DNA from 2 places in the Cupriavidus sp. HMR-1 genome. Region 2 is predicted to be linked to the other one. Evidence: riboswitches for the same ligand, from Rfam matches in the RefSeq annotation. Region 2 holds a riboswitch; the other holds the start of a gene.

Region 1 (4,548 bases), on a different contig from region 2:
AGCGCTGCGAGTTGCCCACGGTCACGTCGGCGCCCCATTCGCCCGGCGCGGCGATCAGCGTCAGCGCCAGCAGATCGGCAGCGGCCACGACGCGACCACCGGAGGCGTGCACGGCTTCGGCAATTGCGCGGTAGTCGGCCACATCGCCATTCACGCCCGGGTATTGCAGGAGCACGCCAAAGGCATGGGCCTGCGCGGCGTCAGCGGCGGGGCCGACCTTGACCTCGATGCCGAGCGGCAGGGCGCGCGTGCGAACCACTTCCAGCGTTTGCGGCAGGACGTCTTCAGCCACGTAGAACGTGTTCGAGGCGTGCTTGTTCACGCGCTGCAGCAGCGTCATCGCCTCGGCGGCAGCGGTGCCTTCGTCGAGCATCGACGCGTTGGCGATATCCAGGCCGGTCAGATCGGTGATCATCTGCTGGAAGTTCAGCATCGCTTCCAGACGGCCTTGCGAGATTTCGGGCTGGTACGGCGTGTACGCGGTGTACCACGCCGGGTTCTCGAAGATGTTGCGCAGGATGACGCCCGGCGTGAGCGTGTTGTAGTAGCCCTGGCCAACGAAGCTCTTGAGCACGCGGTTCTTGCCCGCCAGCGCGCGCAGGCGGCCGAGCGCGGCCTCCTCGGTCAGCGGTGCGGTGAATTCGCCCAGCGACATGCCGTCACGGCGGCGGATCGCGGCGGGCACCACGGCGTCGATCAGCGCGGCGCGGCTCTCGAAACCGAGCACCTTGAGCATGTGTTGCTGTTCGGCGGAATCGGGGCCGATATGACGGGCGGCGAAGGCGTCGCGCGCCTCCAGTTCGGCCAGCGTGGGCCGGGCACCTTGGGCGGCAGCGTTCATGGGGAGCGGGGCGTTCATGGCAAGGAATCTCGTGGGGGCGCGGCGGCAGGTGGTCAGCCTGGCCGCCGCGTTTGCGGCATCGAATCAGTCAGGGTGTCGGGGCTCAGGCGCCGACGCTGGCCTTGTAGGCGTCGGCACTCATCAGGCCGTTCACGTCGTCGCTGTTGGCCGGCTTCAGCTTGAACAGCCAGGCGTCGAACGCATTGGCGTTGACCGATTCCGGCGAGGCCGAGGCGGCTTCGTTCACGGCGATCACTTCGCCAGCCACCGGGGCGTAGATGTCGGAGGCGGCCTTTACCGATTCCACCACGGCAAGCGCGTCACCGGCGCCGACCGACTTGCCCACTTCGGGCAGTTCCAGGAAGACGATGTCGCCGAGCGCGTCCTGCGCGTGATCGGTGATGCCGATCGTCAGCGTGCCGTCGGACTCGACGCGCACCCATTCGTGCGACTCGGTGTACTTCAGGTCAGCGGGGAAATTCATTGAGGTTCTCCGGAATGCAGTGTGTTTCTTGTTTCAGGCATCCCCCCTGGCTGGCCCGCCGGGGGGATGTAAGGGCGACCGTTGGTGTGAAGCCGGGCGATGCCTCAGCTCACGAGTGCCTTGCCATTGCGCACAAACGGCAGTTTAACCACAGTCGCGGTCAGTTTGCGGTCGCGAATCTCCACCTGCACCTCGGTGCCGGGGGCAATGTCGCGGGGAAGGCGGGCAAAGGCGATCGATTGCGCCAGCGACGGGCTGAACGTGCCGCTGGTGATTTCGCCGTCGCCGGCCGGGGTGATGACTTTCTGGTGCGCGCGCAGCACGCCACCCTTGTCTCGCAGGATCAGGCCGGCGAAGGTCTTTTGCTGGCCACTGGCCAGCAGCGCCGACTTGCCGATGAAGTTGCGCTCGCTTTGCAGGTCGACGGTCCACGACAGTCCCGCATCGAGCGGCGAGGTGTGGATATCCATGTCCTGGCCGTACAGGTTCATGCCGGCTTCCAGCCGCAGCGTGTCGCGCGCGCCGAGTCCGGCGGGACGCACGCCCGAGGCGGACAGCTTTTCCCAGATGCCCGCGACGTTCTCTGCCGGCACAACGAGTTCGAAGCCATCTTCACCGGTGTAGCCGGTACGGGCCACCATCAGTTCACCCATCTCGGCGTCGTGCACCACCACCGCGTTGAAAGGCTTGAGCGCGTCGGCGGGCTGGGTCGACGGGAATGCGTCGTACACCTTCTGGCGTGCGTTCGGACCCTGCACTGCAACAATGGCCAGCTTGCTCACGCCGGCCGGGGCCAGGTCGCCACGGCGCGGGGTGATCGTCACGCCGCTGCCGGTGGCCGTGTTGCGGGACTGGATCCATTCGATGTCGCCGATGGCCGTGCTGGCGTTGACCACCAGGCGGAACCGGTCCTCGGCAAAGAAGTAGACGATCAGGTCGTCGATGACGCCGCCTTTCTCGTCGAGCATGCACGAATAGAGCGCCTTGCCCGGCGTTTGCAGCTTGTCGATGTTGTTGGCCAGCAGGCCGCGCAGGAAGGCGCGCGTGTGGGTGCCGCTCAGGTCCACCACGCACATGTGGGAGACGTCGAACATGCCGGCGTCGGCGCGTACCGCGTTGTGTTCCTCGATCTGGGAGCCGTAGTTGACGGGCATGTCCCAACCGCCGAAGTCGACCATGCGGGCGCCGAGGGCGCGGTGGATGGCGTTGAGGGGCGTGGCCTGGAGCGTCATGGATGTCCTTGGGGGCGCTCGGTTCGAAAACCGTGGTTCGAAAACGAAAAAAGGGTCATCCGCCGCAGCGTCCGGTCGCGCCAATGCGCTACCAGTCCGCTGCCGCGGATGACCCCTCTGTCCTCGATACCTGAGAGATTACGAAGCGTGGTGCTTCGTGCGCCCCTTCGGTGGACATGCTCACCATTGCCTTGCAATAGCGGATGTCGCTCTCCAGAGTGCGGCATGCATTGTGTGCATGTTGCATGCCGATCCAGCCAGTCCATGGTGCCTGAGAGTTTTCGGGTGATACCCCTTCGGCGGCGCAATCGCTGCGCGCTCTCCCGGCCGGATGCGCGTGAATGTACGGGACCGGTCTGCCTTTGTCAAACCTCGTGCGGCAGGCCCGGTCCCGTGCGTGGTCGCCCGTTGCGGGCGGCCCTCGCCAACCTGTCAGTGGCCGTCATCGCGCCCGGTAACAGGCCCTTGATGAGCGGCCCTGGGACAACCCTTAGTGACCCTTGGTCGTGACGTTACCGATCACGCCACCCACGGCGGCGCCGCCGAGCGTGCCCAGCGGGCTGCCTTCGGTCAGTACGGCGCCACCCACGGCACCGACGCCCGCGCCGATCGCCGTGTTGCGCTGCTTCGGCGTCATGTCGGCGCAGCCGCCAAAGGCAGCAAGCGTGACACCAATCAGTGTGAGCTTCGAAATCGTGCGGAACGTAGTCATATGGCCTCCAGTGCTTTGTTGTCGACATGCGGTACTGCCACGCGCGCCAGCCATACCGGCACGCTGTGAAAAGTGAGAGGCCGATGCCGTGCCCGGGTGCCCGCGGCTTACGATTGTTACGGGCTCGAAACGCTTGCCGTAGGACGGTCTCCGACACACGTGCAGGGTGCGACCAGACACGAGGCGCGTGACACGAGGCACGTGTTAACATCGCCAGCTTTGGCGCACCGGCTCCGGTGTGCTTCATCCGCGCCTTTTCGGCCGATCCTGGCCAATCCTCATCAAAGATCACATGTCCCACGGGCTCAATTCCGCGCAATCCGAAGCCGTTCGCTATCTCGACGGGCCATGCCTCGTCCTGGCGGGTGCCGGATCGGGCAAGACGCGCGTGATCACGCAGAAGATCGCGCACCTGATCGAGGACAAGGGGTTCGAGCCGCGCCACATCGCCGCCGTCACGTTCACCAACAAGGCGGCCAAGGAGATGCAGGAGCGCATCGGCAAGCTGATGGAGGGCAAGACCACGCGCGAGGGCAAGCGGATTCCGCTCAAACAGCTCACGGTCTGCACGTTCCATTCGCTCGGCGTGCAGATCCTGCGCATGGAAGCCGAGCACCTTGGCCTGAAGCCGCAGTTCTCCATCATGGATTCCGATGACTGCTTCGGTCTGGTGCAGGAGCAGCTTGGCACCACGGACAAGAAGCTGATCCGCAGCGTGCAGAGCACGATCTCGCTGTGGAAAAACGGCATGATCGATCCGGAGACGGCACTTGCGCAGGCGAGCGATGCCGACGAGCACCAGGCCGCGATGGTGTATCGCAATTACGTGGCCACGCTGCACGCTTACCAGGCGGTGGACTTCGACGACCTGATCCGCCTGCCCGCCGAACTGTTCGCGCGCGACGAAGCCGTGCAACTGAAGTGGCAGAACCGCCTGCGTTACTTCCTCGTCGACGAGTACCAGGACACCAACGCGTGCCAGTACCAGTTGCTCAAGCTGCTGGCCGGTGGGTCGCATCTGCGCGCGCCGGCATTCACCGCAGTGGGTGATGACGATCAGGCGATCTATGGCTGGCGTGGCGCCACGCTCGACAACCTGCGCCTGCTGCAGTCCGATTTCCCGAGTCTGAAGGTGGTCAAGCTCGAACAGAACTACCGTTCGACCGTGCGGATTCTGGAAGCCGCCAACGCGGTGATCGCCAACAACCCGAAGCTGTTCGACAAGAAGCTGTGGTCGGAACACGGCATGGGCGATCCGATCGCGATCCACCCGATGAAC
Region 2 (4,548 bases):
GTACGGTGCGACGGAGGGCACGCCTGCGCTGCGCCAGGCGCTGGCGGCCCTGATGGCGGAGCGTGGCGCGGCCGTCGCCCTGGACGAACTGCTGGTCACCAGCGGCTCGCAGCAGGGCTTCGATTTTCTCGTGCGCGCGCTGGTGGAGCCGGGCAGCCTTGTGCTGGTGGAAGAACCCACCTACTCGGCCACGCTGCAGGCACTGCGGCTGGCCGGCGCTGACGTGCGCGGCGTGCCGTCTGACCATGACGGCATGAACGTCGACGCACTGGAGGCGATGCTCGCGGACGCGCCGGCACGTCCGCGCATGATCTACACGGTGCCGACCTTCGCCAATCCAACCGGCGCCACGCTGTCACCCGCGCGCCGGCTTCAATTGCTGGAACTGGTGGCACAGCACGGGATCGTGCTGGTCGAGGACGATCCTTACGGCGCGCTGTGCTTCGACGGTCCGCCGCCGCCGTCGCTGCTCGCGCTTTGCAATCAGGTACCCGGCGCGCGCCCGTGGCTCGTGCATCTCGCGAGCCTGTCGAAGACGCTGGCGCCAGGACTGCGGCTGGGCTGGATGGTGGCCGCGCCGGAGATCGTGCGCCGCGCGGTGATCGCCAAGCAGGTGTCGGACCTGTGCACGCCGCCATGGCTGCAACTGACCGCCGCGCACTACCTTCAGGCCGGAAACCTGCCCGCGCAGGTCGGGCGGGAAGTGGCGGTCTACCGCGACAAGCGCGATCGGCTGACGACGGCGTTGCGCCAGGCGTTCGGCACGCGCATCCGGTTTGCGGATCCCGCCGGTGGCATGTTCCTGTGGGTATCCGTGGATGGCATCGACGACGCGGCGGCGCTGCTGCCCCATGCCATCGCAGAGAAAGTGCTGTTCGTGCCGGGTGCCGGCTTTTATGCAGAGCGTCGCGCGCGCCCCGCGTTCCGGCTGTCGTTCGTGGGCGCCGATCCGGCGCAGATCGAGGAAGGCGTGGCGCGGCTTGCCCGGGCCGCGGCGCGTGCCGGGGTATCCGTCATCAATCCGGCCTGAGCCAGGCGCTCAGATATCGAGCGTGCCGACGAAGCCGAACTCGACCGGCGTCTTCGCATAGAACAGGCGGATGTCTTCGTGACGCAGGCGCTCCAGCAGCGCCTCCACCTCTTCGACCGTGGCAACCACAGTCACCTCTTCCGGCCGATCGGCAAGTTCAATGAAGTGCCAGGAGTGGAAGCGATGGTCGTGCCCGATTCCCTCCGCCGCCACCGTGTGCGTGGCGCCGCGAATCTGCATCTCCCGCATCACCTGCATCAGCCAGTGCGATAGCTGCTTGCCGTGATAGCGCCGACCTTCCTGGGTGTAGAAGGTGAGTTGATAGCCCTGCATGACATCTCCCTGCGGGTCCGGATTGGCCAGAAGCTGGAGCCCCCCACGTGGCAGTTTCATCGTATGCCAGGTGACTGCAATGGTCCAAGACCAGCCGCTGGGCCGCGAGCGCCCGACACCCCCTGGGAAACCCAGTGTTGAGAATGGCTCTCATTCTGAGTTAGGATGCCGCCATCGCCCCTTGCGGGGCTCATTGCCGGAGAAGTTCATGCAGAAGATTGCCGCTTTCCTCGTTGCCGGAGTGTTCTCGACCGCCGCTTTCGCCGGCGCCAACTGCGCCAAGCACCCGAAATCCGAATGGATGCCGGAAGCCGATGCCAAGGCCAAGATCCAGGAACAGGGCTACAACATCAAGAAGTTCAAGGTGGACGGCAATTGCTACGAGATCTACGGCACGACCAAGGATGGCAAGAAGGCCGAGATCTACTTCGACACCAAGACGCTTGAAATCGTCAAATCGGAAATCGGCAGCTAAGCATGTCGGCGCCCGCGGACCGGACGAACGCCCCCGACACGATTCGCGTCTGGGACGTGGTCGTGCGCTTCACGCACTGGAGCGTGGCGGCCATCGTCTGCTTTGACCTCGTCCAGGACTCCGGAGACAAGGTGCACCGGACCCTCGGCTACATCGCCGCGGGGCTGGTGCTGTTCCGGGTCTTGTGGGGCTTCATCGGCAGCCAGCCTGCGCGTTTCCGCACATGGCTGCCACGTCCGTCCGCCATGCTGGCTTATGGCAAGGCACTGGTCGCCGGCCGCGCGCCGCGGTATGTCAGCCATACGCCGCTGGGCGCCGTCGCCATGCTGGCCATGTGGGCGCTGATCCTGGCGCTGGCGGTCACCGGCTGGATCTCGCGTCTCGATGCGTTCTGGGGCGAGGATTTGCCAGTCGACATCCATCGCTGGCTGGCGAACGGGCTGCTGGCGCTGGTGATCCTGCATGTGGCCGCGGCCATCGTCATGAGCATCAAGGGCCGCGAGAACCTCGTCGCTGCCATGATCACGGGGCGCAAGCCAGGTGATCCGCACCGCTAGCGGATTTATATGGCATAGTTGCCATCGTTTTACCCCGCGTGTATCGGGAGAGTCTGTGCCAGCCGCCCGGCCGACACAGCGCCGAAGGAGCAACCGCCCCGGAAACTCTCAGGCAAAAGGACCGGTACCCGCCATTGAACTCTGAAGAACCCCGGCTTGCACGTCAGCCGGCGGTACCGAAGGAGCAAGCGGCACGCGTATTGTTCGTGTGCCGCGAATCTCTCAGGTCAAGGACAGAGGGGGCGTCCGCAACCGCGCATGGTGCGCGGCGGACTGCCATCCCACGACGTCCTGAAAGACCTTCGACATGAAATCCATTGCAGTGATCGGCGGCGGCATCACCGGCGCCACGACGGCCTACGCCCTGGCCAAACGCGGGTTCTCCGTCACCCTGTTCGAACGGCACCGCTATGCGGCCATGGAAACCTCGTTCGCCAACGGCGGACAGCTCTCCGCCTCCAACGCGGAAGTCTGGACGCACTGGTCCACGCTGGCCAAGGGCCTGAAGTGGATGCTGCGCAATGACGCGCCGCTGCTCGTCAATCCGCGTCCGACCTGGCACAAGCTGAGCTGGTTCGCCGAGTTCATCGCATCGATCCCGCATTACCGCCGCAACACGGTGGAGACCACGCGGCTTGCCATTGCCGCGCGCCAGCACCTGTTTGCGTGGGCGGAGGCGGAGGGCATCGACTTCGACCTCAAGCGGCGCGGCATCCTGCATATCTATCGGGACAAGGCGGGCTTCGATCACGCAGGGCAAGTCTCGAAGCTGCTCACCGAAGGCGGACTCGAACGGCGCGCAGTGACCCCGGACGAGATGCGAAGCATCGAGCCGACGCTGGCAGGCGAGTACTACGGCGGCTACTACACCGAAAGCGACTCTACCGGCGACATCCACAAGTTCACCACCGGTATCGCTGCGGCGGCGCGCAGACTGGGCGTGCAGATGCTCTACAACCAGGACGTGAGCGCCGTGTCGACCAGCGGCCGGCGAGTAACGATCGTCTCGGCTGACGATGGCCAGACGACATCACGCGAATTCGACGCCGTGGTCGTCTGCGCCGGCGTTGCCAGCCGCGAATTCGCGCGCCAACTCGGAGACCGCGTGAACATCTACCCGGTCAAGGGCTATTCGATCACGGTCAACCTCAACGACGCCGAAAGCCAGGCCTCGGCGCCCACGGTCAGCCTGCTCGACGACGAAACCAAGCTTGTCACCAGCCGTCTGGGCGTGGACCGATTCCGCATAGCCGGCACCGCAGAGTTCAATGGCGTCGACCGCGACATCCGCGCCGATCGCATCCGTCCGCTGATCGACTGGGTCCATGCTTGCTTCCCCGGCGTCAGCACCCGCAGCGTGGTGCCCTGGGCGGGGTTGCGACCGATGATGCCAAACATGATGCCGCGCGTCGGTCGGGGCCATGCCGCTAACGTGTTCTACAACACAGGGCATGGGCATCTGGGCTGGACGCTGTCCGCCGTGACGGCCGAGATGGTGGGGGATGTCGTGCGCCACGCCGCTACGGAGCAGCAAGGGCGCGTGGGCGTTGGCGGATTGGTGGTGGGCAACGGCTGAGGGAAGCCTTTCTTTCCGGGCGTAGAAACGAAAAAAGCCCCGCTTGCGCGGGGCTTTTCGAATCTGGTGCCCAGAAGAGGACTCGGTCACCCATGCGCGACCCCGGGTTGCGCTTGCAAGCGCAACCTTTTCTCGTCCTCGCGAAAGGCCCTCAAGGGCCTTTCTTTCCGGGCGGAGAAACGAAAAAAGCCCCGCTTGCGCGGGGCTTTTCTGAATTTGGTGCCCAGAAGAGGACTCGAACCTCCACAGTGTTGCCACCGCTAGGACCTGAACCTAGTGCGTCTACCAATTCCGCCATCTGGGCTTCGTTTCGCTGCATTGCTGCTGCGATGCGAAGAAAGAGATTATGCTGAGCAAGACCATCTCTGTCAACACAAAATTCATCGATTCTTCAAAAAACTCTCCATACCGTCATGCCCGGTGTAGCTGGAAGTCGACTTTGGCCGGTCGCCCCTCGAGCGCCAGCATTGCGGTGGCCGGCGTCGTGCGGGCAACGACTTTCCCTGCCCGCATCACCACCAGCCGGGTCGCGCGCAGGCGGAGCGCCTCCACCGGGTCCCGCGCCTGCAGCAGCACC

Evidence for each region. A riboswitch is a leader RNA that binds a small molecule or an ion and turns the genes downstream of it on or off. The one in region 2 is predicted to bind glycine.
Region 1: linked by a shared signal. The riboswitch ahead of gcvT (glycine cleavage system aminomethyltransferase GcvT) and the one ahead of D769_RS26700 (D-amino acid dehydrogenase) in region 2 are both predicted to bind glycine.

The regions. Positions count from the first base shown of each region.
Region 1 covers NZ_ANKP01000131.1:10,953-15,500, forward strand. The annotation lists gene gcvP (aminomethyl-transferring glycine dehydrogenase) at 1-859, opposite strand, end outside; gene gcvH (glycine cleavage system protein GcvH) at 945-1,325, opposite strand; gene gcvT (glycine cleavage system aminomethyltransferase GcvT) at 1,430-2,557, opposite strand; glycine riboswitch at 2,665-2,784, opposite strand; glycine riboswitch at 2,806-2,893, opposite strand; gene D769_RS17155 (glycine zipper 2TM domain-containing protein) at 3,048-3,269, opposite strand; gene D769_RS17160 (UvrD-helicase domain-containing protein) at 3,562-4,548, shown strand, end outside.
Region 2 covers NZ_ANKP01000250.1:2,795-7,342, reverse strand. The annotation lists gene D769_RS26720 (PLP-dependent aminotransferase family protein) at 1-1,030, shown strand, start outside; gene D769_RS26715 (DUF190 domain-containing protein) at 1,040-1,363, opposite strand; gene D769_RS26710 (PepSY domain-containing protein) at 1,572-1,838, shown strand; gene D769_RS26705 (cytochrome b/b6 domain-containing protein) at 1,841-2,395, shown strand; glycine riboswitch at 2,430-2,529, shown strand; gene D769_RS26700 (D-amino acid dehydrogenase) at 2,703-3,971, shown strand; tRNA gene D769_RS26695 (tRNA-Leu) at 4,189-4,275, opposite strand; gene D769_RS26690 (amidohydrolase family protein) at 4,383-4,548, opposite strand, start outside.